One region of the Gottfriedia sp. NPDC058432 genome, then DNA from elsewhere that is predicted to be linked to it. Evidence: predicted binding sites of a transcription regulator. Region 1 holds the regulator's gene; each other region holds the start of a gene.
The links. The regulator Rex, encoded in region 1, represses fermentation and respiration genes when NADH is low (regulators of the CRP and FNR family bind a similar motif). The targets are predictions, from matches to a motif close to TTGTGAAATATTTCACAA.
Positions count from the first base shown of each region.

Region 2: a site for Rex is predicted at 6,155-6,172, ahead of ACFWM3_RS10245 (L-lactate dehydrogenase). Genes of this name have one in related genera too.
Region 3: a site for Rex is predicted at 1,749-1,766, ahead of ACFWM3_RS03435 (cytochrome ubiquinol oxidase subunit I). Genes of this name have one in related genera too.
Region 4: a site for Rex is predicted at 2,256-2,273, ahead of ACFWM3_RS06720 (AtpZ/AtpI family protein). Genes of this name have one in related genera too.

Region 1 covers NZ_JBHXLC010000043.1:15,820-23,741, forward strand. Annotated here, with positions in the region: gene groL (chaperonin GroEL) at 1-1,607, opposite strand, end outside; gene groES (co-chaperone GroES) at 1,667-1,951, opposite strand; gene ACFWM3_RS24195 (CPBP family intramembrane glutamic endopeptidase) at 2,227-2,898, shown strand; gene ACFWM3_RS24200 (redox-sensing transcriptional repressor Rex) at 2,939-3,565, opposite strand; gene ACFWM3_RS24205 (ABC-F family ATP-binding cassette domain-containing protein) at 3,727-5,652, shown strand; gene tsaD (tRNA (adenosine(37)-N6)-threonylcarbamoyltransferase complex transferase subunit TsaD) at 5,870-6,892, opposite strand; gene rimI (ribosomal protein S18-alanine N-acetyltransferase) at 6,889-7,341, opposite strand; gene tsaB (tRNA (adenosine(37)-N6)-threonylcarbamoyltransferase complex dimerization subunit type 1 TsaB) at 7,351-7,922, opposite strand, start outside.
Region 2 covers NZ_JBHXLC010000008.1:93,182-101,103, reverse strand. Annotated here, with positions in the region: gene ACFWM3_RS10265 (LTA synthase family protein) at 730-2,622, opposite strand; gene ACFWM3_RS10260 (ROK family glucokinase) at 2,922-3,896, opposite strand; gene ACFWM3_RS10255 (YqgQ family protein) at 3,954-4,157, opposite strand; gene ACFWM3_RS10250 (M15 family metallopeptidase) at 4,269-5,015, opposite strand; gene ACFWM3_RS10245 (L-lactate dehydrogenase) at 5,131-6,078, opposite strand; gene ACFWM3_RS10240 (5-formyltetrahydrofolate cyclo-ligase) at 6,286-6,849, opposite strand; gene rpmG (50S ribosomal protein L33) at 6,962-7,111, opposite strand; gene ACFWM3_RS10230 (nucleotidyltransferase family protein) at 7,197-7,922, opposite strand, start outside.
Region 3 covers NZ_JBHXLC010000002.1:247,158-255,079, forward strand. Annotated here, with positions in the region: gene ACFWM3_RS03430 (CAP domain-containing protein) at 158-1,195, opposite strand; gene ACFWM3_RS03435 (cytochrome ubiquinol oxidase subunit I) at 1,970-3,364, shown strand; gene cydB (cytochrome d ubiquinol oxidase subunit II) at 3,361-4,374, shown strand; gene cydD (thiol reductant ABC exporter subunit CydD) at 4,374-6,077, shown strand; gene cydC (thiol reductant ABC exporter subunit CydC) at 6,089-7,819, shown strand.
Region 4 covers NZ_JBHXLC010000004.1:200,933-208,854, reverse strand. Annotated here, with positions in the region: gene atpF (F0F1 ATP synthase subunit B) at 1-334, opposite strand, end outside; gene atpE (F0F1 ATP synthase subunit C) at 509-724, opposite strand; gene atpB (F0F1 ATP synthase subunit A) at 805-1,476, opposite strand; gene ACFWM3_RS06725 (ATP synthase subunit I) at 1,541-1,921, opposite strand; gene ACFWM3_RS06720 (AtpZ/AtpI family protein) at 1,926-2,150, opposite strand; gene ACFWM3_RS06715 (S8 family serine peptidase) at 2,412-4,616, opposite strand; gene ACFWM3_RS06710 (AmiS/UreI family transporter) at 4,792-5,424, opposite strand; gene ACFWM3_RS06705 (NupC/NupG family nucleoside CNT transporter) at 5,539-6,723, opposite strand; gene ACFWM3_RS06700 (cytidine deaminase) at 6,845-7,249, opposite strand; gene deoC (deoxyribose-phosphate aldolase) at 7,389-7,922, opposite strand, start outside.

The sequences.
Region 1 (7,922 bases):
CCGCCCATGCCCATGTCAGGCATTGCAGGAGCATTTTTCTCAGGGATGTCAGCTACTACTGCTTCAGTTGTTAAGAACATTGCTGAAACAGATGCTGCGTTTTGAAGTGCAGAACGTGTAACTTTAGTTGGGTCAACGATTCCTTCTTCGATCATGTTTACCCATTGTCCGTTAGCAGCATTGAAACCAACGCCAACTTCCGCACTTTTTAATTTCTCGATAATTACTGATCCTTCTAGACCAGCATTTGTAGCGATTTGACGAACTGGAGCTTCAAGTGCACGTAATACGATGTTGATACCAGTTGCTACGTCACCTTCTGCTTCGATTGAAGCTACTTTATTGTATACGCTCATTAATGCAGTACCACCACCAGCTACAATACCTTCTTCAACTGCAGCACGAGTAGAGTTTAATGCATCTTCAATACGTAATTTACGCTCTTTTAATTCAGTTTCAGTTGCAGCACCAACTTTGATTACTGCTACACCACCAGCTAATTTAGCTAAACGCTCTTGTAATTTTTCGCGATCAAATTCAGAAGTAGTTTCTTCTAATTGAGCACGGATTACGCCGATACGTCTTTGGATTGCTTCAGTTTCACCAGCACCTTCAACGATTGTAGTGTTTTCTTTTGTTACTACAACTTTTGAAGCACGACCTAATTGAGTGATGTTCGTTGTTTTAAGATCTAATCCTAATTCTTCTGTAATCACTTCACCGCCAGTTAAGATCGCGATATCTTCTAACATTGCTTTACGACGGTCACCGAAGCCAGGAGCTTTAACAGTAACTGCATTGAAAGTACCACGTAATTTATTTACGATGATTGTTGCTTGTGCTTCACCCTCAACATCTTCAGCAATTATTAATAGTGGTTTACCTTGTTGAACAACTTGCTCAAGTACTGGTAAGATTTCTTGAATGTTTGTTACTTTTTTATCTGTGATTAAAATATATGGGTTTTCTAATTCAGCAACCATTTTCTCTGAATTTGTAACCATATATGGAGAAGAGTATCCACGGTCAAATTGCATACCTTCTACTACTTCTAACTCAGTAGTGAAACCTTTTGATTCTTCAAGAGTAATAACTCCATCGTTACCAACGCGCTCCATTGCTTCAGCAATTAATTGTCCAACTTCTGGATCCGCTGAAGAAATTGCAGCAACTTGTGCGATTGACTCTTTACCTTCAATTGGTTTTGAGATTGTTTTTAATTCTTCGATTGCTGCAGCAACTGCTTTTTCGATCCCTTTACGGATACCCATTGGGTTTGCACCAGCAGTTACGTTTTTAAGACCTTCACGAATCATAGCTTGCGCTAAAACTGTCGCAGTTGTTGTACCGTCCCCAGCAACATCATTTGTTTTGCTAGCAACTTCTGCAACTAATTTTGCACCCATATTTTCAAATGCATCTTCTAATTCGATTTCTTTAGCGATTGTAACACCATCATTTGTAATTAATGGAGAACCGAATTTTTTCTCAAGTACTACATTACGTCCTTTTGGTCCTAAAGTTACTTTTACAGCATCAGCTAAAGCGTCTACACCACGTAACATTGCGCGACGTGCTTCTTCACCAAATCTAATGTCCTTTGCCATGAAAATGACCTCCTTATAATATAAAAAGTATATTTTTTAATTTAAGTATTTTTATTTTATTAACCTAAGATTGCAAGAATATCGTTTTCGCGAAGTACTAAGTATTCAGTACCACCGTACTTAACTTCTGTTCCTGAATATTTAGAGAAGATAATGCGGTCACCTACAGATACTTCTAAAGCAACGCGCTCACCATTTTCAAGTACTCGACCAGTACCTACTGCAACAACTTTGCCTTCTTGTGGCTTTTCTTGTGCACTACCTGGTAACACGATACCACTAGCAGTTTTTTCTTCAGACTCAACAAGCTCAATTACAACACGATCACCTAATGGCTTTAACATGTGTAAATACCTCCTCAATAATCAAATCATTATTTTTTAGCACTCATGTATATTGAGTGCTAACACAATTATTAGTTTAAATAATATCAAAAAATTTTGCAAGTCCGAAGCAGGCACTTTTCTTGTCGAAATTTAATAAGTTTTTTTCTTTACAATCAAAAGTAAAATAAAAAGTGAAAATTTCTTTTAAGAAACAAAAGAAACGCGTAAAATAATGTACGTGTTGTTATAAACCTTTGAGTTATGAAAAATATCAACACAAAGGAGCTATCGTATTGAAAACTAGAGATTTGTGGATTTTATTAACGTATGTCGTTCTTCAGTATTCAGCGGTTTTTGGGGTGCCCTATTTATTAAATAGTAACTTATACGTTGGAGTGGATCAGAAAACAGCTTCTCTTGAAGCGGTGGCATTATGGGGTTGTATTAGTTTCGTAACTGGGTTAATTATTATACTTATCTTATTACATAAGCCCATTTATGAAGGAATAAAGAATCTAAAAACTAATTATCGTACAATAATCAATTGGGTTATCTTAGGTTACTTCATAACAATGCTAACTCAAATTGTTTGTAATTTAATTTTAATTTATGTATTTGATTTACATAAAGGCTCAGAAAATACTCAGAATATCATAAACATTGCTAAGCTTAATCCAGCTTTTATTATCATCCCAAGTCTAGTTGCACCAATTTTAGAAGAGATTATTTTTCGTCGAATCATTTTTAAAAGACTTTATAATCGTTTACCATTTATTATTTCTGCAGGGATTAGTTCAGCGATTTTTTCGCTTATGCACGGAGACATACCCTTCTTCTTATCTTACTTTCTAATCGGTTTTGTATTTTGTTACCTGTATAAACGAACAAACTCAATTATGGTTCCAATCTTAACACATATGTTAATGAACTCTTTTGTCGTTTTTCAGCAGATCAATTTACATTAAAAACCCCCAAATTTTTGGGGGTTTTTATTTTAATATGAATTTATTGTTGTAAAAAATATGCCAATGTTTGCAGTTCAACTGCTAGGTCTATATGATGAATGCGAATATGTTCTGGTACACTAATTCGGGCAGGTGTGAAATTTAAAATTCCTCTAATATTTTTTCCATTTAATCGATCAGCTATTGATTGAGCCACAGGTGCAGGAACAGTTAATATAACGATTTGAATATCTTCATTCATAACGTCCTCTAGATTATCTAGATTATAAACGGGTACTCCACCTATTTCAGTACCAATTTTATTTGGATCAATATCAAATGCCATCTCAATTTTAGTATTATTATTTTTTATAAAATTATAGTGTAAGAATGCAGTTCCTAAATTACCAACACCAATTAATGCAACTTTCATAACTTCATGTTGGTTAAGCGCTTTCGAGAAAAAAGTTAATAAATAATTTACGTTATAGCCATAACCTTTTTTACCGAGTGCTCCAAAATAAGAAAAATCTCTTCTGATTGTAGCGGAATCTACCTTTACTGCTTCACTTAACTCTGCTGAAGAAACTCTTTGTTTACCTGATAAAGACAAATTCTTTATAAAACGGTAATATAAAGGTAGACGTTTAGCAGTAGCTTGTGGAATTTTAATTTGTTCCGAATCCATTTTTTAATCCCCCACTTACTGTAATTCTTTTTACTATGGTGTGTAATTTGACTTTATTTTAGTAATAAAGTACTTGTTCTAATGTAAAATATACACTATATTTAAGAATTTTGACAGTCTACAGTTACATAGATAAAAAATTTTGCAATGAGGTGTTATCCATGATTCTTTTACAAGTAAATAATGTCTCAAAGTATTTTGGTAGTGACATTATACTTTCAAATATAAAATTAGAAGTTCAAACGAGTGATCGAGTTGCCATTGTTGGACGTAATGGTGCTGGAAAATCTACATTACTGAAAATCATAGCAGGTGAAATATCCTATGATGGCGGTGAAATAAATAAACCTAAAGATGTTACTGTAGGCTACCTAGCCCAAAACACTGGTTTACAAAGCGATCAAACGATTTGGGAAGAATATTATTCTGTTTTCAATCATTTAGTAGAGATGCAAGACAATATGAGAAAATTAGAAGTTAAAATGACAAGAGAGGATGTTTATTCTAACCAAGCCGTTTATGACAAGGTTATGAATGAATATGATCATCTTCAATATACTTTCAAAGAAAACGGTGGTTACCAGTTTGAAGCAGATATTCGTTCAATTATTAGTGGTTTAGGTTTTAGTAATGAAGATTACGAAACAAAAATTTCTTCGTTAAGCGGCGGACAAAAGACAAGACTGGCATTAGGTAAGCTATTATTGACGAAGCCTGATTTGTTAATTCTGGATGAGCCTACGAACCATTTGGATATTGACACTCTTAGTTGGTTAGAGCGCTACTTACAGTCATATCCTGGTGCAGTATTAATCGTTTCCCACGATCGATATTTCCTTGATCAAGTTGTTAATATTGTTTATGAAATATCTAATCATAAGCATCAACGTTTTGTTGGTAATTATAGTAAGTATCTTGATCTAAAGGCAGCTCAATATGAACAAGAGTTAAAACAGTTCGAAAAACAACAAGAGGAAATCAATAAACTTGAAGATTTTGTGCAGCGTAATATTGCGCGTGCTTCAACTACAAAAAGAGCCCAAAGTCGAAGAAAACAATTAGATCGAATGGTAAGATTAGACAAACCACTTGGAGATGAATCTTCAGCTAATTTTTCATTTTCAATTGAAAAACAAAGCGGTAATGATGTGTTGTCTGTACAAGATTTATTTATTGGCTATGATCGGATCCCAACAATTGATCAGACAATGAAATTCGTACTAAATCGAGGCGATAGTGTCGCATTAGTCGGTCCAAATGGTGTTGGTAAATCGACATTACTTAAAACGATTATTGGAGACTTAGAAAAATTACAGGGAACGATTGATTTTGGTGCAAATGTTTCGGTTGGTTACTATGATCAAGAGCAAGCAAAACTAACTTCTAATAAGAGAGTATTAGACGAACTTTGGGATGATTATCCATTAAAGCCCGAACAAGAAATTCGGACAATATTAGGGAACTTTTTATTTTCTGGAGATGATGTAACTAAAAATGTTACCTCTTTAAGTGGTGGAGAAAAGGCAAGATTAGCATTGGCTAAACTTATGATGAAAAAAGCTAATTTTCTAATTCTTGATGAGCCTACTAACCACTTAGATTTAGATAGTAAAGAAGTATTAGAAAATGCTTTGTTAGATTACCCTGGAACAATTTTATTCGTTTCTCATGATCGTTACTTTATGAACAGATTATCCACAAAAACTTTTGAACTAGCAAAAGCAGGATTATCAATTTATTTGGGTGATTATGACTATTACCAATTTAAGAAAAACGAAGCATTCGAAAAAGAACAAGCAGAAAAAGAGGCTACATTAACACAAGTTAAACAATCCTCTCAGCCAATTTCTGATTATCAACAAGACAAAGAATTAAAGAAAAAACTTCGTCAAACTCAGCGACGTATAGAGGAAATTGAAAGTAATATATCTCAGTATGAGCTTGATATAGAGACGATCGAACTAGAATTATGTAAGCCAGAAGTTTACGGTGATTTTCAATTAGTACAGGAATTAACAAATAAGAAAAATGATTTCGAAGCTAAGTTAATAGACCTAATGGAAGAATGGGAGAACTTACAAGAATAATTGATTAAACGGATATGCTTTTTGCTATCCGTTTTTACTTATCTACATATTTATCCACATATATTCAATTATAATTTAGCTTTTACACAGGTTTATACACATTATCCACAGAAATACAGCAATGTTATTCACATTTTTGTTCACATAGTTTAATAAGTTTTTAACAAATAAAAAGTACTTATCCACATTTTATAAAAAAACTGTGAATAAGTACTTCTTACATATTCTCTAAATCCAAGCCTGGATTCCCGTTTAATGCCAAATTACCTAGTTTTCCTTGTTTTAAACGGATAAATGCAGCAGCGCCAATCATTGCAGCATTATCAGTACAAAGTGATAGTGGTGGTATAACTAATTCTATATTACTCAAAGCATTCATCTCGTTTTGTAATGTAGCTCTCAACCCTTTATTAGCTGCCACTCCGCCGGCTAATAAAACTTGTTTAACGTTATATTCTTTTGCAGCTTGAATTGTTTTTGAAACAATTACTTCAATTACACTCTCTTGGAAGCCTGCTGCGACATCAGCTGGTGATACTTCCTCGCCTCTTTGTTCAGCATTATGCATATAATTAATAACTGCTGACTTTAATCCACTAAAACTAAAATCATAGCTACCCTCTTCTAACCATGCTCTAGGAAAAGGAATAGTTGCATTTCCTTCTTGCGCTAGTCGATCAATGTGAGGACCACCTGGATAAGGTAATTTAAGTGTTCTAGCGACCTTATCATAAGCTTCCCCTGCTGCATCATCCCTTGTTTCACCTATAACCTCAAAGATGCCATCTTCCTTCATGTAGACAAGCTCAGTATGTCCACCAGAAACTACTAAGGCTAATAGCGGATATTGCAGGGGCTTTACTAGTTGATTAGCATAAATATGACCAGCAATGTGGTGAACTCCTATAAGCGGTAATCCATGTGCAAATGCAATTGCTTTTGCCGCATTTACCCCAATTAGTAACGCTCCTACAAGCCCTGGACCTTCTGTAACAGCAACGGCTGCTAGATCTTCATATTTTACCTGTGCTTGCTTCATAGCTTCTTCGATTACCAAAGTTATCTGCTCAACATGCAATCGTGATGCAACTTCAGGTACAACTCCACCAAAACGTTTATGAATATCTATCTGAGTAGCTACTACGTTACTTAAAATTTCATTTCCATTTTTAACAACTGCTGCTGAAGTTTCATCACAGCTTGTCTCTATAGCAAGAATTAAACAATTTTCATTTATCATTTCAAATTCACCCACATAACTAATGCATCCTCAAAATTATCTGTATAATAGCTTTTTCGAATACCACCATCTTGGAATCCTAGCTTTTGATACAGTCCTTTTGCTACATGATTTGATACTCTTACTTCTAATGTTAATGTATCAGCTCCAAGATTTTTAGCAGTTTCCATTACCGCTCGAAGTAACTTTTCACCAAGGCCTACTCCCCTATAATCTGGCAAAATAGCTATATTTGTAATATGTCCTTCGTCTATGACCACCCATAATCCACAATAGCCAATTATTTTCTCATCAACTTCAGCCACTATATAATTGGCAAATTGATTTGAATATAATTCATTATAAAAAGCATCATATGTCCAGGGTGTAGGGAATGATTGTTTTTCAATTTCTACTATTTGATCTAAATCTTCTTCTTTCATTTTACGAAAAGCAACCGATGAGATCATATTATCCTCCTACTTTTCTTGGCTTGCTAGCCAATTAGCTTCTGCTTCTGATAATCTTAAATATTCTGGTGCAAAATTATGAACTGATTCTTCTTTTTCTTCTAAGCTACATGTAAACAGTTCACTTGGTCTCTGGTTATTCAAACTCTCTTTTGCAAAGACAGCTTTATCTTTTAAATGCTCAATAATAAACTCTTTATGTATTGATACATCATTACCAATAAATAAGATTTGTTCATTATAAGATTTAAGCTTTTCAATCCAGATACTTCGGTCAATATTGCAGTCTTCTAATACATCATTAGTAACCTGCCCTCTAAAATCATATAGACCTGTAAATAATAAATTACGTCTTGCGTCAAATAATGGGCAAACTAATCCATTAAAATAGCGCCCGTTAGCAGCCAATACCTTCAAACTTGATACACCGATAATTGGAATATTTAAAGTGAAAGCTAATGATTTAGCCACAGTGACACCAATACGTACACCTGTATAAGAGCCTGGCCCTTTTGCAACTACTATTTTAGATAGTTCCTTTGGTTTTATATTGCATTCTTCCATTAAAGTACTAATTGCTG
Region 2 (7,922 bases), on a different contig from region 1:
TTGAAAAACTACCTGTCAATTAATTATTAAATTTTCGTAAAAGGAGTAGAGTGATGTTGATTTCCATTGCAGGATGCCAGGATGCTCGCTTTCCATGGGGCGAGATTCTTTACTCCTCGGCGAGCCTGCGGGGTCTCAGCCTTCCCGCTAATCCCATAGGAGTCGAGCATCCCTCCATTCCAATCAACTTATTCATCAAAAAATGTCTGCGATAAACCCTAATCAAATAGCATTTACTTAGAATAATCGAATTTGTTTTCTAAAAAAGCTTATAATATTTTTAACTTCTAAAAAAATCATTTCTAGTGTTATTGAAATAATAAAATTGCTCAAACATATTTAAATTTAAAACCATTAAAAGATTATTCAAAAAATGCTAATTTTATCATTATTAAATGTTCACTTAAAGTCCGTTTTCCTTATTGACGATTTTATATTGCAACACTCTGAAAGCACTTTCGTTTAGGAAGTGCTTTATTTAGCTTTTTATCATTGTCATATTGAATTATTAAAGATTCATGAATTTGACTACTGTGAAGATAGCGTGATGGCTGAGAGATGGAGTTAAAAGACTTGCAGGAGGAATGAATATGACAAGGGATCCAAAATTCTTGCCGTACTTAAAGGCAAGCATCCTGAAGTGGAAATTAACATGATATTACTTTTTTATATGAACTACTTTTTCTGTTCATAAGAAAAGCACTCCCATTAAGGAAGTGCTTTTCATGTTTATTCAAACTTCGTATCAGCTTTTTTATATTTAACTTCATAGAAACGAAGTAAATCTTTATAAATAATTGAGTTTGAATACTCAAGTGATTTATTTGCTTTTGCTAAGTCTTCTTTAGGTGGTTTTTGACCTTTTAATTCTTCACCAGTATTTGGATCATACATCTTCTCACCAGTGTAAATATATTTATCAGTAACAATTGTTCCATCACGGAAAACTACAAAGTTTTTGTGTTTAGGAGAGAAAATATCATTACCAAAATTGATAGATGTTTTATTTGGATCTTCACCTAATAAGTTTAAAATTGTAGGTTTAACATCAATTTGACCTGCAACTTTATGAACTGTTTCACCTTTAGTTTGTCCAGGTAAGTGGATAAAGAAAGGTACTTTTTGTAATTTAACATGTTCTGCAGGAGTAATGTCTTGTCCTAATACTTCACTCATTGCACGGTTATGGTTTTCAGAAATACCATAGTGGTCACCATACATAACAATGATTGTATTATTATATAAACCTTTTGCTTTCATTTCTTCAATGAAATGTTTAATTGATTCATCTAAATAACGTACTGTTGTTACATAATTATCAACAGTTTGGTCTCCAGTTTTTAAACGTGGGATCATTAAGTCCTCATCATTTAATTCGAATGGATAATGGTTAGTTAGTGTAATCATACGGTTGTAGAACGGTTTAGGCTCTGCTACCATTTTGTCTACTGCTTGTTCAACGAAATATTTATCTTTTAGTCCCCAGCCAATAGAAGTAGCTGCAGATACTTTAAAGTCAACTTCATTATAATAACGATCGTAACCTAGACTTGGATACATCATATCTCGGTTCCAGAACGATTTATTATTTGAATGCATTACTGAAGTGTAATAATTTTGATCCTGTTTAAGAATCGCTGGTGTAGCAGTAAACGTATTACTACTGTTTGTAAAGTATACAGCACCACGATCTAACGGGAATAAACTATTATCAATTAAGAATTCAGCATCAGATGTTTTACCTTGTCCAGTTTGGTGGTAAAAATTATCAAAATAATAACTTTCTTTCGTAAATTTATTTAAGAAAGGAGTTATTTCTTGTCCATTAATTTTTCGTCCAATTACGAAATTTTGTAATGATTCTAATGAAACTACAACAACGTTTTTACCTTTATATTTACCATGTAATTGTGCATTCACACCAGTATCGTTAGCACGAATAAAGTTTTCGATTCCTGCTAATTGACTATCATCAGCCATCGCTTTTTGAGCAGATGTTTTTGATTGAATAACCATATCATATAAATGGTAATTGTATAATCCTAAGAATTTAACAATGTATTCTCTATCAAATGAACGCGTTAATAATTGAGGACGCTCAGTTTCTGCTAAACCAAGGTTAACTAAGAAAATAGCAACTGCTACTAAGAAATAAGCTGTTCTAGCTTTCCCTTTAATGTTACCAGTAGTAAAGAATTTTTTACCCCAGAAATAATTAACTGCAATTAGGATAAAAATATCTGAAAAGGCTAAGATAGTTTTATAGCTGATCATTGCTTTAACACTTGAACCTAGATCACCAAAGTTTCGTGTCATAAATAAAACTGGGATCGTTACGAAATCGTCAAAGAATGAATAATAAGCCGTATCGGCCACTAATATAAAGGACATGATTATACTAATCCAAATAACTGCTCTATTTCGTTTTGGTCCTTTTGCAAAAAGAGCTATACCTAAAAATATTAATAATGAAGATATAGGAGCAATTATTAAAATAAATTCTTGCATTGAATTTTCAATTTCTAAATCAAAATAAAATTGGCTTAGAATCGTTGCTTTAATCCATAAAAGGAATACAGCAAGTAACGGGAATCCAAAGTTTTTAATAAACTTTTTCCACATATTCTGTTCCTCCTCTTGTTAAGACTATTAATCTATTTTATCTAATATAAAAACAATGTTTGGCATTTCACATATCTATTTTATTGGCATTTTAATACCAAGAATTTTTGAAATGATTCATACAATTATTAGCTACTAATGTATGGATCAAAAAAATTTTATCTGACGTACCTTAGGTTTTTTTCTAACGTCATTCAATTTATCATAAACTAGTTCCCTCGTCAAATAACTAATTTTTTTTTCAATTCAATACAATAAACATAATAAGGCACTTCAATTAGAAGCACCTTAAATTTAAGTTAAATTTCATTAGTAATAAATTTTTTTACTAAATATGCAGCTCCAATTGCTCCTGCATCGTTCCCTAACTTGGCAATTGAAAGTTTTGTCGAATCACGCACTGTAGTAAAAGCAAATTCGTCAAAATATTTCTTTAGTGGTCTTAATAGTAATTCACCTGCATTTGATACTCCACCACCAATAATGATATTTTCAGGATTTAATGTATTTCCTACTCCGGCTAAAACTAAAGCAAGATATTTCATTACATGATTAACGATTTCTTCTGCAACTTCATCACCATTTGAATAAGCTTCAAAAACATCCTTTGCTGTTATTGGCGAATCATTCGACATTTCTTTTAAAACTGTCTCTTTTGTCGTATTTTGTAACTTCTCATTTGCTATTCTTGCAATTCCTGTCGCTGAAGAAATTGTTTCTAAGCATCCCGTTTTTCCACAATTACATAGTACTCCATTTTCAAGTTGTACTGTTATATGGCCAATTTCACCTGCAGATCCACTAATACCATGCGCAACATCACCATTTACAATTACGCCTCCGCCGACACCTGTACCTAGTGTGACCATTACTACATCTTTTGCTCCATTTCCAGCACCTTTCCACATTTCGCCAACAGCTGCTATATTTGCATCATTATCAACGATTACAGGAATACCTGATTCCTTTTCTAGAATTTCCTTTAAAGGAAAATTAACCCACCCTAAGTTTACTGCTGCAAATATAAGTCCATCTTCTAATCGAACTGAACCTGGAGCTCCAATACCGATTCCAGCGATATCTTCTTTTGTTTTATCCATCTGTTTAAGTTTTTCTTCAATTGCAATTGTAATTGTTTTAGGAATATGCTTACCACTATCAGATTTATCAGTTGGTACTTCCCATTTATCGATGAATTCCCCGTTATTTGTTAATAATGCTAATTTAATGCTTGTACCACCTAAATCTACACCTACAATCATTTTAGCCATTATGCCTTCTCCCTTCGCAGTGAAATCGTTTGCAATAGATTCTAAAAAAAAACGATTTCTTCAAACCGTTTTATTTTTTATTTGATCCATTTCTTTCTTTAATATCATAGTAGCAATTTGTAAATCTTTACTTTCAAGTATATTCGCTAAAAATAATTCTTTTAGCTCATCTTGTATTAACATTAAGTCAGCTAATCGATCACCTGTATAAATAAAGGTGCCATAACTTTTTAGAAATTGTTGAATATCATATACGGATTTCATACTTAACTCCTATTATTTTATCTTTCTAAACATGTAATAAGTATAAGTTGCAAACGATTACTCGTCAATGTGAGATACCAAACAAACCATTAATTTTATAGGCATTTATAATTATTTTTTAGGCTTCATTACTTCCTCTAAAGCTAAATCATGTTTATAGAGATATGTAGCGTATTTTATTCCGATATATCTTATATGCCATGGTTCATAATTGTATTCTGTAATCTTTACTTTGTCCTCTGGATAACGAATGATAAATCCAAATTCATGTGCATGGTCTGCAAGCCAAGTTCCTTCTATCGTTTCTCCAAATGCTTGTTCAAGCTTGTTACCGAAGTTTGGAGATGATACATCTATTGATAAACCAGTTTGATGTTCACTTGTACCAGGAACAGCACTAAAAGATTGCGTCCAATCTTCACCATGAATTTGTACATAATAATTATACAAGCTTTTTTGTCGATCAAAAGAGCGATATGCTGACACTGGAGTAAGCTTTATGCCATCTTTTTCTGCTCTTTCAAATAATTTTTCTAAAGCATGAGCTGCCTCTTTCCTCATTAATGTCTTATCTTTGTTTACACCATGTAAAGGAACAATCGGATAAACTAAATCCGGTGGCTCATACCCATCTGGTAGCTTTCTTTCTTTATTAACTAATACTAAATTAGATGTAGGATTCTTTACAGCTAATAATCCATCCTCAACTTCTACTGCTGTATCATCGTAATTCGGAAATTTCAGTGATGTCTTCTGATGATTGAAGTAATTTTGATTTCTAAAAAATAGAGCTAGTCCAATAATAATTATGATAAATATTATTAAAACCCAAGAGTACTTCCCATTTATCTTTTTCAAAATTACCTCCCTAACATCTTTTTTGTTACTTTAACAATATAAAAAAATGGCATATTTTTCAAATAATCTATACACTAAAACCTCTTTCAATAGAAAGAGGTCTTAGTTGTACAATTTATAAAATAGGTTCCATCGTTTTTCTTAATGTGTCTACGGAGTTTTTAAACTGTCGTTGCTCTAATTCATTCAAATCTAGTTCAACAACTTCTCGAATTCCACCACGATTAATTACGGCTGGAACACCAATATATATATCGTGTTCTCCATATTGTCCGTCTAAATATGCAGAAACCGTAATAATACTATTTTCATTTTTTAGAATTGCTTTTGTTAATCTAACTAAGCCCATTCCAATTCCATAGTATGTTGCACCTTTTTTCTTAATAATGTGATATGCAGCGTCACGTGTATTTAAAAAGATTTCATCAAGCTCTCTTTGACTGTATTTTGGATTTTTCTTTAATACATGGTGTACTGGTGAGGTACCAACATTTGTTTTAGACCAAACTGGTAGTTCACTGTCACCATGTTCACCGATAATATATCCATGGATATTTCTTGCATCAACATTAAAATAATCCCCAAGCATATATCTAAAACGCGCAGTATCTAAACTTGTTCCAGATCCGATTACTCTTTCTTTTGGTAATCCTGAAAATTTCCAAGTTGCATAAGTTAATATATCTACTGGATTTGTGGCAATTAAAAAGATACCGTCAAATCCTGAAGCCATAATTTCTCCAACGATCCCTTTAAAAATAGCGCAATTTTTTGCAACTAAATCTAAACGAGTTTCTCCTGGTTTTTGAGCTGCTCCAGCCGTAATGACGACTAAACTCGCATCTTTACAATCACTGTAATCTCCAGCCCAAATTTTTGTTCTAGAATCTACAAAAGGCAGACAATGACTTAAATCCATTGCGTCCCCTTCTGCTTTATCTTTATTTAAATCAATCATAACTAATTCTTCGGCAACACCTTTATTTAACATACCAAAAGCATAGCTAGCTCCAACTGCGCCTGTTCCGATAAGTGCGACACGATTTATTTCTTTGTGTAACATAATATCCACCTCATTTGTGTTATAAAAGTGTAAGTAACTGGGACTTCTATATTATATATGTATATCCACTCAAAGTTTGTGAAACTTTTTACAAATTTGTTACAATATTAGTCGTATACAAATACATTGTGTGCTATGTTGAATTACTATAAGACTCTAATTAAGTCTTACCTATTTTCAAACAAATCGTGTCACATTATGCACTTATTAAATCGCTTTTATGATTCTTGATTCTGTTAAAACCAACGGCATTATAATGTCATGTTTTTCTGTCGGTAGTTCATCAATGATTTGAATGTCATAAGCTAAGGCTAGGAGTTGTTTATTATAATCTTCTAAGTAGCGATCATAATAACCACCACCATATCCTAGTCTTTCACCATTTTTTGTATATGCTACGCCAGGAACAATGATTAAATCAATAAATTCTTTCTTTATTTCCTCGCATTTTTCTTCAATTGGCTCTTGTATTCCAAAATACCCCTTCTTTAAATCATCGAAGGAATTGATTTTGTAAAAATGCATTTCTCTAGTTTCATGATTGCATTTAGGCACAACAACTGATTTATTCATTTTCCAACAAGCAGTTATTAAATACTTAGTATTTATTTCATGCTCCATTGGCATTGTTGTTGCTATTATATCTGCATTCTTCATTTGTTCTGTGCTTAATAATTTTTCAATAATTTGGTTTGACTTTTCTTCTCGGTCCGATACTGAAATATTTTTCAAGTTTTTCATCATAGAATTTCTAATTTCTTTTTTTTCCATAATAATGTCCTCCTTAGGTCAGGATTAAATTTTCAAGAGTTTAATAAAATGTATTCTAATTAAAATTATAAGTATTTAAATATAAAAAAAACAGTAGGAAAATTCCTACTGTTTACTTTGTTTCGCGATGAACTGTAACTTTTTTAAGTCTTGGGCAATATTTTTTAAGCTCAAGACGGTCTGGGTTATTACGTTTATTTTTAGTAGTGATGTAGTTACGATCTCCGCATTCTGTACATGCTAATGTAATATTTACGCGCATTTTATTTTCCCTCCTGACATAGTGACATAATCAGACTTGTATATAATAACATTCTTTCGCGATAATTTCCATAGTTTTTATTGATTCAATGTATTTCTTTTGAAATTTTTTTTATTGAATTATGTACAAACTTATTCTCATAATTCAGAGTATATTTTTGAAAGACAGCTTGATGATGTAATACACTACCTTGATCGATTCGAATATTAGAACTAATCGACACATATGGGCCAATTACACAGTTCTCTTCAATTGTAACATCATTCCCAATTATAACGGGAGAAACAATCTTAACATTATTATTTATCGTTACATGTTCACCTAAAAAGATTCTAGGTAAAATTTGAACAGCAGGAATAGGTAAGTTTAATTTCTCTTCAATCCAATCTACGTTCAGCTTTGCAAACCTTCTAGGTGTCCCATAATCAATCCAATAACCTTCTAAATGAAAAGCATTTAAACCGATATTATTTTTTAACATTAAAGGTATTAGATCATTACTAATGTCAAAATAACGATTTTCTGGAATTTGAATTAATAATTCAGGATTCATAATATAAATTCCCGTATTAACTAATTTACTAATTTCACTACCTTCATTCGGCTTTTCAATAAAATCGATTATTTGTCCATTTTTTATTTTTACATTTCCGTATGATCCACATTTATCAACTTGTTTTACAAACATAGAAAATTTACTTTTACTTTCAAAATGAATTTTAATTGCATCTCTAATATCACCGTCAAATAAAATATCACCATTCACTAATAGAAAGGGGTCATTAAGAAAATGCTTAGACAGTCTTAAACA
Region 3 (7,922 bases), on a different contig from region 1:
AGTTGTTTGGAATAGATAACCTATTCAATTAAAAGTAAAACAAATGCGGTAATCAATTTATATATAAAAAAACTTTCTATAGCTAGTATTCTTTAACTTGAATATACGAACAAAAGCAACATCAAGAACGATGATGCTTTTGTTTATATAATTAAATTTATTGAGAAATAAACATTTGTGTCCATGCATTAGAACGTGAGTCATAACCTACACCAATTTGATCTAATTTAGCGTTCAAAATATTTGCACGGTGTCCTGCACTATTCATCCATGCTTTTACTACCTCTTCTGGAGTTTTTTGTCCTTTTGCAATATTTTCAGCTGCATGATTATAAGAAATTCCAAACTTTTTCATCATATCAAATGGTGAACCGTAAGTTGGACTGTTATGATCAAAATAATTTTTATCAGTCATGTCTTTTGACTTAATACGAGAAACTTTAGATAATTCATTATTAGCTTTAAAAGGTTTTATACCAGCTTTTGTTCTCTCTATATTAGTTAATTCTATAACTTTTGATTCATATGCAGATAAAGAAGCAGGCACTTCGATTTTAGATGGATTTTCAGGTGCCGGATCTATTGGTTTTGATGGAGTATTTGGTATTACTGGTTGAGCAGGCTTTGATGGAACATTTGGTATTACTGGTTGAGCAGGCTTTGATGGAACATTTGGTATTACTGGTTGAGCAGGCTTTGATGGAACATTTGGCATTACTGGTTGAGCAGGCTTTGATGGAACATTTGGTATTACAGGCTTAGCAGGCTTTGATGGAACGTTTGGTTTTATTGGATGAACAGGATTTGGTGGAACGTTAGGTGTTACTGGTTGAACAGGTATTAGTGGAATATTAGGTGTAATTGGTTGTGAAAGTTTAAATGGTATATTTTGTATTTCTATTGTTGTATTTTGTTGGTGATTATTGTTGTTACTCGTCTCTTTAAAACTTTTAATAGTTTGGTCAAGGTTACTTACTATATTAGATTTAAAAAATTCACTAAGTTGTATGGAATTATTTGAAGGTAATTTATTAGAAAATGTTTTCGCTATTGATAGTTTAGGTAAGATAAAGTATTGGTATAAGGTATTATTAAATAAATGATTTTGTTGAATAGATTGTTTTGTATCAGCATGTGTATGTGTATTAAAAATTAGAGATCCAATTAAAACTGTCAATGTAATTGTTTTTTTCATTTGTAAATCCCCCAATTAAGATTATTGTGTTGTGCTCCTGTCGAGAAGAACAATTTAAGTCTAACAATTATCTATACAAACAATCGTTTCATTATTGAATTGAGTAATTTCTTAAATAAAACGATGTGGCTTGGTAATTGTTTTTACTAACTTTTCGATAAATTGAATAGACAAATTTGGAAACATTACGAAAAAATAACTTGATTCTTTACTTTAATTAGGTACCTTCATAATTAAAATTGGTAATTACACTTTAGTTTGCAGACATGATACACTCCATTTTCAAAACATTAGTATTCTGATTTAATACAAAAAAGAGCCTTCCTTGAAAGAAGGCTCTTTTTCACGTTGTTGGAAATCTTAAATACCGTTAAATAAAATAATCAGATTGTAAATACCTTTTAATTTGAATAACTATTTAGTTTAACCGGAACATATTGAAGCAAAGCCAATATAGGATTGCTTCAATAATGTTTTTTCATTTAATCAGCTAAGTAATAAGGAATAAAAATGTGGCGACTATTTTATCAAAAAAAAGTAACTTAAACAGTGAATGTGAATCATGTCACAAAATAGACAATTTATAGACACTATTTAGACAAATAAGATTAAGTCAAAACCCCTTTGAAAAAGTAAACTATAAGTAACAAGAGTACCATTGAGTGGTTCTCTAAAATTTACTTAATGAATTATTTGTGAAAAAATGTTCAAAGTTTTGCTCGGGCATAATGAAAATTTTTTTTGAAATGATTTTTATCCTAAGGGGGATGTACTGTGAGTGTATTAGAGCTTGCAAGAATACAATTTGGTTCCACAACAATTTTCCATTTTTTATTTGTTCCACTTTCAATCGGTTTAGTATTTATGGTAGCAATAATGGAAACATTGTATGTTTTTCGAAATAAAGAGGAATATAAAAAGTTAACAAAATTCTTTGGGCACTTATTTTTAATTAATTTTGCAGTTGGTGTTGTGACAGGTATTATTCAAGAGTTTCAATTTGGTATGAACTGGTCTGAATATTCCCGTTTTGTAGGGGATGTATTTGGTGCGCCACTTGCAATTGAAGCACTTTTAGCATTTTTTATGGAGTCTACATTTTTAGGAATTTGGATATTTGGTTGGGAACGACTTAATAAAAAAATTCATTTAATGTGTATTTGGCTAGTTGCTTTCGGAACTTTAATGTCTGCGTTTTGGATTTTAGCAGCCAATTCTTTCATGCAGGAGCCAGTAGGCTTTGCAATTAAAAATGGCCGTGCAGAAATGACCGACTTCTTAGCAATCATTACAAATCCACAACTTAAAGTTGAGTTTCCTCACACAATTGCTGGAGCATTAGCAACTGGAGCGTTATTTGTTGCGGGTGTAAGTGCGTATAAAATCTTAAAAAAACAAGAAACAGAACTTTTTAAAAAGGCGTTTAATCTTGCAATGGTGTTCGCTCTAATTGCAGGAATTGGTGTTGCATTTAGTGGACATTCTCAAGCAAAACATTTAATGAAAACACAGCCAATGAAAATGGCTGCAAGTGAAGGGCTATGGAAAGATAGCGGTGACCCAGCAAGCTGGATGGTCTTTGGTCTGATTGATTCGAAAAAGAAAGAAAATAAATATGAGGTTGAAGTACCATATTTATTAAGTTATTTAGCTTATGAGAAGTTCGAAGGTAAAGTACCTGGTATGAATACTTTACAAAAACAATATGAAAAATTATATGGTCCTGGAAATTATATTCCACCAGTTAATACAGTTTTCTGGAGCTTTAGAATTATGGCTGGAGCAGGAATGGTCATGATTTTAATGGCGATGCTAGGTTTATATTTTAGCTATCGTAAAAAAATAGAATCAAAAAATCTATTCTTAAAGGCATCAATTTTACTAATTTCTTTACCGTTTATTGCAAATACAGCTGGATGGGTTATGACGGAAATAGGTCGTCAACCATGGACTGTATTCGGTTTAATGACTACTGCTGCATCTGTATCACCTAATGTTTCAAAAGGATCACTCATTTTTTCAATCACAACTTTTACAACAATGTATGCAATTTTAGCAGTTGTTTTAGTTTACTTGTTTGTGAAAGAAATTAAAAAAGGAACACACCATGTTGAAACTGAAAAAGTTCCTACGGTCGATCCGTTTGAAAGGGAGGCGACAATCGTATGATTGCGTTAAATGAATTATGGTTTTTACTCGTAGCAGTTTTATTTATCGGGTTCTTCTTTTTAGAAGGCTTCGATTTTGGTGTAGGTATATCTACAAAGCTACTAGCCAAAAATGATACTGAACGAAGAATATTAATAAATACAATTGGCCCGTTTTGGGATGCAAATGAAGTGTGGCTATTAACTGCAGGTGGAGCAATTTTTGCAGCATTCCCAAATTGGTATGCAACAATGTTTAGTGGATATTATATTCCGTTTGTATTTGTTTTAATGGCATTAATCGGGCGTGGAGTTGCTTTTGAATTTAGAGGGAAAGTCGAAAGTTCAAAATGGTCAAAATCCTGGGATTGGGTCATTTTCTTCGGTAGTTTATTACCACCATTTCTATTCGGTGTATTATTCTCAAGTATCCTTAAGGGGATGCCGATTGATCAAAATATGAATATTTCTGCAGGGTTTACTGATTACGTTAATTTATTTACTGTAGTCGGCGGTGTAACTGTGACATTACTATGTCTCTTACACGGATTAATGTTTTTAACATTAAAAACGGTTGGAGAATTAAGAAACCGTGCACGTTCTCTAGCACGTATGGTAATCATACCAGTGTTCTTATTCTTAGTTGCCTTTACTGGTATGGCATATTTTGAAACGGATATGTTTAAAGTAAAAGCACATATAACAATTCCACTTATTTTATTAATCGTAGTATCTTATATTCTTGCTACAATATTCATCCTTAAAAAGCGAGATGGTTGGTCGTTTGCTATGTCGGGCCTTGGTATTGTACTAACAGTCGGGACATTGTTTACTTCTCTGTTCCCAAGAGTCATGATTAGTTCAATCAAAAATACGTATGACTTAACTGTTTATAATGCTTCATCTGGTCCTTATTCGTTAAAAGTAATGACAATAGTTGCATGTACATTATTACCATTCGTATTAGGTTATCAAATTTGGAGTTATTATGTGTTCAGAAAAAGAGTGGATGAGAAGGATTTGACTTATTAATGGGAAAAGATCTTATTAAATATAAAGGGATTAATCGTTTATTAATAATCCTATCTTTTTTAACAATTATACAAGTAACAGCAATCATTATTCAGGCATATATGCTTTCACAAGCTATTGTCAGATTGTTCAATGGAAAAAATAGTAGCGATATTTTATACGCTACTATTTTCTTCATCAGTGCATTTGTCTGTCGATATATTATGTCGACGATCAAACAAAAATGTTCAGAGCATTTTGCGGACATTGCTTCAACCGAAATGAAAATGAAAGTATTGGAGAAAATCTTTAAACTTGGACCTAGATTTGCAAGAAAATCAGGAACCGGTAATATCGTAACGCTTATTATGGAAGGAACTACACAACTAAGAAATTACCTAGAAATCGTTCCATTGAAAATGATTAACTTAGCAATTGTCTCACCAGTAATCGTAATCTATATTTTCTTTGTTGATAAAGTTTCTGCACTTATACTAATCGTAACATTTCCAATCATTATTATTTTTATGATTCTACTCGGTTTGGCAGCTAAAAAGAAATCAAACAAACAATGGAAGGTTTACCGTATTTTATCGAACCATTTTACTGATTCATTACGTGGTTTAGAAACATTGAAATTTCTTGGTTTAAGTAGAAAACATATTAAAAAGATAGAAAGTGTAAGTGAAAGATACAGAGAAGCAACGATGGGCACATTAAAAGTAGCTTTTTTATCATCATTTGCACTAGATTTATTCACAATGCTGTCAATCGCTACAGTTGCAGTCTTTTTAGGACTTCGATTGATTGACGGAGTAATTTTATTAGGGCCAGCACTAACAATTTTAATTTTAGCTCCTGAATATTTCTTACCAGTTCGTGAAGTTGGAGCTGATTATCATGCTACATTAAATGGTCAAGAAGCTGGAAAAACAATGCAAGATATTTTAGATGAGCAGGAGTTTAAAGATCAAGAAATTTCTCCTCTTTCAGATTGGAATCGTGCAAGTAAAATTAATTTTAAAGATGTTTCAGTAAAACCCGAAAAAGATGGTCAAACGATTTTATCAAATATAAATTTGAATATAACAGGGTTTCAAAAAATTGGGATTGTTGGAGAAAGTGGTTCTGGTAAGTCAACGCTTATTGATTTAATAGGTGGATTTTTAGAGCCAGCAAATGGGACTATTCAAATTTCTGGTGAAGAGGTATCACATCTGCAAATAAAAGATTGGCATAAACAGTTAATCTACATTCCACAAAGTCCTTATATTTTCTCAAAATCATTAAACGATAATATTAGCTTTTATAAACCTAATGCTACTAAAGAAGAAATTGAAAATGCAGCAGTTCAAGCTGGGTTAACTTCTTTAATAGAAGAATTGCCAAAAGGATTAGACGAAAAAATTGGTGAAGGTGGAAGAGCTTTAAGTGGCGGGCAAAGTCAACGCGTCGCCCTTGCTAGAGCATATCTTGAAAATAGACCAATTCTTTTGTTAGATGAACCTACTAGTCATCTTGATATTGAAACTGAGTTTGAATTAAAACAAACAATGCTTCAGTTATTTTCTAATAAATTAGTGTTTTTGGCTACACATCGCTTACATTGGATGAAAGAAATGGATCAAATTATTGTGATGAATGAGGGTAGTATCATTGAAGTTGGTACCCATGAAGAACTATTAATGAAAAATGGACATTATTATCGATTAATTCATAGTTAGAAGGTAAATGTATGTTAAATAAAAATGGATGGATTTTACCATATATAAAAGAAAATCGTCGTTTATTTATAGTAGTGATTTTCTTAAGTTCACTGACTATCTTTGCAGCGGCTTCTCTTATGTACACTTCCGGCTATTTAATCTCTAAAGCAGCAACTAGACCTGAAAATATTTTAATGATTTATGTCCCAATCGTAGCTGTACGCACTTTTGGTATCTTAAGGTCAGCCTCTAAATATGTTGAAAGATTAGTCGGACACAATACAATTTTAAAAATCTTATCTAGAATGAGAACAAGATTATTTAGTAATCTTGAACCGTATGCACTTAATATCAATTCAAAGTTTAAAACAGGGGATATTTTAGGTCTTTTAGCAAATGATATTGAATATTTACAGGATATTTATTTAAAAACTATTTTTCCTGGAATTGCCGCATTGTTTATTTATTTTATATCGGTTGTTGCTCTTGGTTTCTTCTCTATTCCATTTGCAATCTTAACAGCAGTAATTTCCTTTGTTTTAATAGGTGTTCTACCGTATTTTTCATTATTAGTTGAAAAAGCGCGAACTTACCAAATAAAAAAGGAAAAGAGTCATTTATATGAAAATTTAACTGATGCAGTTATGGGTATAAGTGATTGGCTGTTTAGTGGTAAACAAAATAGCTTTATAAAACAATATAGAGAAATGGATGAATCGTTAAGAAACATCCAAAGTAAGGAAAAAGGATTTAGAAGAAGACGCGATTTAATTGCACAATTTATTGTAGCAATTTTAGTTTTAATGATGCTTTATTGGGCAGGTAATGAAAGTTTAGCTGGAGATATTCCTAAGACTTTTATCGCTGCATTTGTTTTAGTTTTATTTCCTTTAACAGAAGCTTTTATTCCACTATCAAATTCTCTTGGAAGTGTCCCTCTATATACTGATTCAATCAACCGTTTAGAAGGGATTAAAGAAGTGAGTCGTAATCAGGAATCACCTATTATCGAAGGAGATATTAAAGATTATCGAAAAATCGAGTTTAAAGATGTAACTTTTCATTACTCGGAAAGCGAAACTATCTTAAAGAATGTTTCTTTTACAATTGAGGAAAACAAAAAAACTGCTTTATTAGGTCCGAGTGGTTCAGGTAAATCGACCATTCTTAAGCTAATTGAAGGAGTAGAAACTCCTATTGGAGGAAACGTTAAAATAAATGAGATTGAAAGTATAGCTTTAGGAGACCAAATTTCAAAAGTAGTGTCTGTACTTAATCAAAAGCCATATTTATTTGATACTACAGTTATCAATAATATACGTTTAGGAAATCCAAAAGCAAGTGACGAAGAAGTAATAGAAGTAACGAAGATGGTTGAACTGCATGATTATATTGCCTCACTTCCAGAAGGCTATAATACACCTATGCAAGAAACCGGTGTAAGATTCTCTGGTGGAGAACGACAAAGAATAGCCTTAGCTAGAATACTTCTTCAAAATACACCAATAGTTATTTTAGATGAACCAACTGTCGGATTAGATTCAATAACAGAACGAAAACTACTTCAAACAATTTTTAAGGTATTAGAAGGAAAAACAGTATTATGGATCACACACCATTTAATCGGTGCAGAAATGGCTGATCATATTCTTTTCTTAGATAAAGGTAAGATTGCAATGAAAGGCTCACACGATGAACTTATCAAAACTGAAGACCGATATCGCAAGCTTTTTGAACTAGATCGACCATTTAGAAAATGACTTTGACAAATTTGTCTGAGTCATTTTTTTTGACCATTTGACGGAAAATGAATTACATGATATATTTATCTCGAATTCGAGATATATTGAATTCAAAATAAAT
Region 4 (7,922 bases), on a different contig from region 1:
CTTCTGCTTTTGCTGCGGCAACGATTTCTTCACGTTGTACATCAGCTTGCTTTCTAGCTTTCTCAAGAAGCTCACGAGCTTCAGTTCGAGCAGCAACTAACTCTTGCTTTTGCTCTTCAACTAGTTTCATTGCATCAGCGTTGTTTTTCTCAGCTGAGTCTAATTGATTAGCGATGTGATCTTCACGTTGTTTCATAATTCCCATTACAGGTCCTAATGCATACTTTTTCAGAAGAGCAAGTAAAATTAGAAATATTACTAGTTGAAACACGACATTACCCCAAGGTACACCATGTCCTGCCTCAGCTAATACGAATTGTGATCCGTTTAACACAAGCTTTCACTCCCTTCAAGGGTTGTATTTATTTATTTTTTTATAACATAGCCCTAATCTCTTACCGACTTGGACTTAACTTTCAAAAGGAATCCTTCAAAACAAAGTGTCATAAAGGAATGGCGAAGTAAATGTGAACACAAACTTCGCCATTTTTTAATAATTTGTATTATCTTATGCTTTACCAAATGCCATGAATGCGATAACTACTGCGATGATTGGAAGTGCCTCAACTAAAGCAACCCCGATGAACATTAAAGCTTGTAGAGTTGAACGTAATTCTGGTTGACGAGCAACACCTTCTACTGTACGTGATACAATTAAACCGTTACCAATACCTGCACCTAGTGCACCTAAACCTATTGCGATTGCCGCTGCTATTAAAGCCATTTTAAATTTCCTCCTTCTTAATCATAAGAAATATATTTTTTTTTATAATTTTTATCTAACTACCAAATTTAATGAGCAGATTAATGCTCGTCCGCCACTTTATGTGACAAGTAAACCATTGTTAACATTACGAAGATAAACGCTTGGATTGAACCAACGAATATAGAGAATCCTTGCCAAACAATCATCGGTATTGCTGCCGCGATTGTCCAAATCACACCTGCCCCTACGCTTGTCGCATATGCATGTGTACCCATTGTTGCAAGTAAACCTAATAATACTTCCCCTGCATATATGTTACCGTAAAGTCGAAGACCTAGCGTTAATGTGTTTGCTAATTCCTCAATAATTTTTAATGGAAATAAGAATCCCATCGGCTGGAAAAATCCTTTTCCATAAGCCTTAAAGCCTCTCATTTTGATACCATAATAATGTGATAAACCAACTATAAAGATTGCTAATGATAAAGTAATGACTGGGTCTGATGTAGGTGATTTCCAAACTGAGTTTCCATCGAATGAGATATCGAATGGTAGACCTAACATATTTGAAACAAATATGTACATAAGTAATGTCACACCTAGTGTAAGGAAGCGACCACCAGTTTCCCAATCCATTGTACTGTTGATAAGGCCTTTAACGAAGTCTATAATCCACTCAATAAAGTTTTGCTTTCCTGACGGACGTATTTGTAGACTTCTAGCGCATGTAACTGCGATGATAAAGACGATTAATGCAGCAATGGTTGTCATTAGAACATTTGTTAACGTAAAATCTAAACCAATAAATTTAAAACCATAAGTGCCGTGTTCCAATTTATTCACCTCTCTTCCTTGCAAAAGACGTTTGATGTATTGCAAAATGTATCATAATGACAAGATGTCCTGTCATTAGTCCCGCAGTTAGTGCCGGTATGCTCACAAAATTTTCATACCGAAGCGCGATGACCATAGCTAGAGCCACCGCTGAAAGACAAATTACAGTACCTAAAGATCGAACTTTTTGTTGCTTTAAAACTCGGTCAAAGAAGGTATTTATCTTTCTGTGTAGAATCCATATACAATAAAAGCTAGTTACGGTTCCGAGAATATAACCTGTGAATATTGTTTTATAGTCGGTAAATGCCCAACCTAAAACAGCTAAAGCAATAATGTACAACATATCTCGTATAAATCGTCTAAATTGATCTTTTTGCATGTAACTAGTCCCCTGGAGTAAATTGCTTAACTAATTTAAGCGTGCCATAGATTCCAGTAAATAATCCTAACAGTAAAAAGATGATCATAAATACTGGTACTGGCCAATTAAAAAATGAATCAATCCATCTTCCTAGAAAGATGCCTATAAGAATAGAACCGACAAGTTGAGCTAGAATGGAAGACATGAGTGTCATTGCTTTAAGAGGATGTTGATTGTTTTTTTTCATACAAAATCCCTCCATGTCAATTTTCATTCTCAAAAAATTGCCAAAAGTCTTATCATGGTTTATTCTACAACAATTGTTTCCTAAAATCTCTAAACATTGAAAACGTTCACAAATTGTTCACAAAACGTTCAAAAAATTTTAACAACATAGTATTTACATACATTGAAAACCCTTTTAAACATTCATGTTAAGCATACAATATGTTACAAAAAAGTGTCAATTACCTAAATTAAAAAACTATTAAAAAATACTTACCAATTTTTAGTCTTCTACATAAATTTTTGCGACATTTACGTAAGATTCCGTTGCACTTTCATATTGTTTACGTTTATAAAAAATCACAAACTTATAAATTCCGCTTTTAGGAAAGTCTTTTAAAACTAATTCTTTCTTGATAATCCCCCTTTTACTATTTTCCTGTTCATCAATCACACCTAACAAACGGAATGTTTCTGATTCAAAAACTGCGATTTTGTATTCCTCAACCTTACTTGGTAAATAGAGTTCATATTTATAGCGGTTTTTACCTTTTACTCTTCCAAAGTGGAATCCCATTACTGAAGGAAAGTTCGGTTCTCCTTGTAGTAATAAAAACGGCATTCTTAGATTTTCATCATCATTTGTACTGAACGTAATTGCCCCATCATAAAATCCATCTCTTAATACTTTCGTATCTACTGTTGCAGTAAGGCTAATCTTTTTGCTAGTGTTCGCTGGAATTGTAAAAGGCTTAGGTAATACCCATTGTATTCCAGTGGCTGGCTGATTATTTATTGCTGTAACTTGTTTTGGCATATTTGATTTATTAGATATTCTTACGACAAAATCTTTCTTAATTTGTAAATCTTTTTTTCTAGTTACTCCTAAAGATAAAGACGTTGGAAATAATGTTGTCTCAGTCTCAAGTGCCTTTTCAATATCTAATCTTCCAGCTCCTTGTTCGTACGCATGATACATCTTTTTATTATTCTTATATAATGGTGTTGCTGTATTGACTAGCACACTTTTTAAATCATCCATACTCCAATCTGGGTGCAGTTGTCTTACTAGAGCTGCTGCTCCAGCAACATGTGGACTTGCCATACTCGTTCCTTGAAGCGCTAAATACCCACCCGGAATTGTACTTTTTATTTGTACACCTGGAGCTAATAAATCCGGTTTCATTTGCCAAGTACCTGTTACCGGCCCTCTAGAGCTGAAATCTGCAAGAATATCAACTTTCTTTTCATGTCCAGTCTTAGCTTCCACTTTACTTTTTTCAATGATTTTCTTAATCAATAAGCCTTCTTTTCTTGAAATAGTCGCAGCTGGAACAGTAAATTTCCCTTTAATTTGTCCGATGAAATTTCCATCAATATTATTAAAGACAATAACCGCCTTTGCACCAGCATCTTGAGCATTTTTTACTTTATCAGTGAATGTGATTTTTCCTCTTTCAAGCAAGACAATTTTGTCTTTTACCCTTTTTAAATCACGCTTTTCACCATATTTCTTAAATACAAATCGCCCATTTAAACCTTTACCCCATTTAGCAGATCCAATCATAGGACTAATAATTGTCTCTTTATTTTTCACGTGTATAGATGGGAAAAGAACAGGTGGATAACTCGCACCAACTGTTAAAGCCTTTGATGCAGTAGCGGGAGAACCAACAGTCCATAGTCCTGGTCCAGAGTTTCCAGCAGCCGTAATCGCAAGTACACCCTTCTCTACTGCCTTATCTAAGGCAATACTTGTCGGCCAGTCCGGCCCATTCACATCATTTCCTAGCGATAAATTTATAATATCTACTTTATCCTTCACTGCTCGCTCAATTGCAGCCATAACAGTTTCAGATGTACCAACGCCACCAGGTCCAAGAGCACGGTATGCATAGATTGTAGCTTTAGGGGCAACGCCTTTTCTTTTTCCATTTGCCGCTATTACACCAGCTACATGGGTACCATGGAATGTACTTTTTTCTTCAAGCTTAGTCTCCATTGGATCTTTATCTAAATCAATCGTATCGTAACCGCCACCATAATTTGATTTCAAATCAGGATGCCTGTAATCTACACCAGTATCGATTACTCCTACCTTTACGCCTTCACCAGTAATCTTTCTCCCCCTTTGATCCTTATATAATTGAGCTTCGTCCGCTCCAATAAAAGGGATGCTATCTTCTAAATGAGCTCTATAAGTTGTAACAAAGTGCATATCCTTTACTAACGGCATTTTAGCTAACTGTGATAACTCTTCAAGAGAACCCGATACAGAAAAACCATAGTACGTCTCAGTGTATTGTTGTCTTACGGTTACATTAGGGAAACGTTCAGCAATATATTTTATCGCCTGTGTAATCATTCCATCTTTAACCGAAATTAAAGCTACTTGTTTTTGTTGTTCATGTGCATTTACATAAACATCTTTAAATGGAACTAGTAAAAAAACTAAACAAATAATTATTTTAAGAAAGTAATTTTTCATTCAATGCAGGTTCTCCTTTATATAAGATATTTTCTTTTTAGCTTTCTCACTAATCGTTCATTCATGTATAAAAAGGTAATTTTCTCTAGAACCTACAAAGTTTTCAAAATAAAAAAAGACTAACTCTAGGTAAAGCATTAAGCTTCCCTAAAAAGTTAGTCTTTTTGTATTATCATTAATTTTTTAATTCAGGTTGGTTAAACAACTGGAATCTTTTATTTGTAACATACGCCTTAACCTCGTGTATGACAAAATACAAAATCGAAGCTCCTAAAACTACGATCCATGCATTTGAAATGACTGTCTCCTGCCAAATCCCTAAAAGCATAAAAAATGCAGGAAGAGTAATTGTAGTCCAAGATTGTATCATTGCAACGATTCCTGTGTATCGTTCTATTTTCTTACCTAATACTAGGCCAGCAAAGAATAGATACCATAAATATGCCCACATAACCCATAATAGTCCGTTCACAACATCATGAATAATAGCGAAGTTCACGAAAGCCCAAAGTACAGACATGATTGATACCCAAAGTGAGAACCAACCTAAGCCAGTTCCATTAAAACCTTTAAGATTTGTAAATCCATTATATAAATAAGTAATACCAAAAAAGAAAATGCTTGCGGTATTAAATAATTCCCATTTACCAGCACCTAAATGCATTAATAAATAGAAAGGAAAAACGATTTGTAATGTACCAACAAATAAGTTTAATAAAGCTGCACTTTTAGCATTCGCTTTATTTAATAAAACAAGACTATTTAAAAACAGAGTTGCGCCAGATAAAAGTAAACCTACAGATCCCATAGTGACTTGTTAAAAAGAAAATTGTTAGAAATTCACTTTTTAACTCAACCCTCCTACTTTAAGATTAGAAAAAAAAATACAAGCGCCTGATCTAAGTCAAACGCTTGGATTAAATTATTTTAAAACGATACCTACGATAATTGCCGTTAAAACACTTACTAATGTTGCACCAAATAATAATTTTAAACCGAAACGGGCTACAACATTACCTTGCTTTTCATGTAAACCTTTAACTGCACCTGCAATAATACCAATTGATGAGAAGTTAGCAAATGACACAAGGAATACTGACACAATTCCTAATGTACGAGTTGAGAACTCTTTACCATGTTTTGCTAGATCCATCATTGCAACGAACTCATTTGAAACAAGTTTTGTTGCCATAATACTACCTGCATCAACCGCTTCTTTAAATGGTACACCCATAATGAATGCGAATGGAGCAAAAACATAACCTAAAATCCCTTGGAATGAGATTCCAAAAATCATATCAAAAATATTATTAATTGCACCAATTAATGCAACAAAACCGATTAACATTGCTGCAACGATGATTGCTACTTTGAAACCATCTAAAATATACTCACCAAGCATCTCGAAGAATGTTTGTTTTTCTTCTTCTTGTATCGTTAAGATATCTTCTTCAGGTGTAACAGTGTAAGGATTAATAATTGAAGAAATAATAAATCCACCAAATAAGTTTAATACAATTGCCGTTACTACATATTTTGGTTCAACCATCGTCATATATGCACCTACGATTGACATAGATACTGTTGACATTGCTGATGCACAAAGAGTATATAAACGATTTTTTGGTAAATGACCTAATTGTTTTTTTACTGAAATAAATACTTCAGATTGTCCTAAAATTGCAGATGCTACTGCATTATAAGACTCTAATTTACCCATACCATTGATTTTGCTTAAAATTAAACCAATGTATTTAATAAAAAACGGTAAAATCTTTGTGAATTGTAAAATACCAATTAATGCAGAAATAAATACGATTGGTAATAATACTCCTGTGAAGAATGGGAAAGCACCTTCATTTGCCATACCACCAAATACGAAATTAACACCTTCACCAGCGTATTCTAATAACTTTCCAAATCCGTTAGAAATTCCTTTAATTAAAATTAAACCTACTTCTGTATTTAATAATAAGAACGCTAAAATGATTTGAACAACGACCATGATAACAACTGGACGATATTTAATTTTTTTACGATCACTACTAGCGATGAATGCTAGACCGAAAACAACTAGTAATCCAACAAGAGCTATAATATATTTCATGTTTCTCCCCCGAAAATCCAATAAATTTGTTTTTAATTAATCTAAGCGCTTTCAAAACGAACACAACTTTTTTATTTGTTGGATGTCAGACATCATTTAGAAGTTAGATGTCAGACAAGGATTAACCTTGTAAATCTTTTGAACTAAATGATCCAGGAAGTAATTCCTTAACAGTTGTTTCAGTGATGTCACCTTTTAAGTTAGTTAAGTATACTTTTGTATTTTCATCACTAAATTCTGCGATTACTTGTCTACATGCACCACATGGTGAAATTGGACCTTCAGTGTCTCCTACTATTGCAATTGATTCGATTTTTGCTGAACCGTTACCCGCAGCGACCGCACTAAATATAGCAGTTCTTTCTGCACAATTTGTTAGTCCATAAGAAGCATTTTCTACGTTACAACCTGTGTAGACCGTTTGGTTATTCAATAAAATTGCTGCACCTACTTTAAACTTCGAGTAAGGAACGTATGCGTTTTCACGAACTTTTAAAGCTTCATTGATTAATGATTGTGTATTCATATTTATCACCCTTTAACGAATTGTTAGGTAATTCTTAATTAAAGTGTGTGAGTTTTGTCTTCGCTTTACCATATTACCAACGTAAGAGCTAAAGAGCAATAACTCACTCACTTTTTTTTATTTTAAAATTATTTTGAAATTAATAAGCTGTGTTTGCTTCTTCACCTTGAACAAGCTTAACACCTGAACTTGTTCCGATACGGTTTGCACCAGCAGCTACTACATTTTCTACGTCTTTTAAGCTACGAACACCGCCAGAAGCCTTAACGCCTACGTTTTCTCCAACAGTTTTACGCATTAATGCAACGTCTTCTACTGTTGCTCCACCAGTTGAAAATCCTGTTGATGTTTTTACAAAGTCAGCGCCAGCTTTAACTGATAATTCACATGCTCTAACTTTTTCTTCGTCAGTTAAAAGACAAGTCTCAATAATTACTTTTACTAAAGCTTTACCTTTAGCAGCTTCAACAACTGCACGTACATCTCTTTCAACTAATTCGTCATTTTTTTCTTTCAATGCAGAAATATTGATAACCATATCAACTTCTTCCGCACCATTTTCAATTGCGTTTGTAGTTTCGAATGCTTTTACTTCTGGAGTGTTTGCTCCTAGAGGGAAACCAATTACCGTACAAACCTTTACAGAAGAATCCTTTAATAATTCACTTGCATA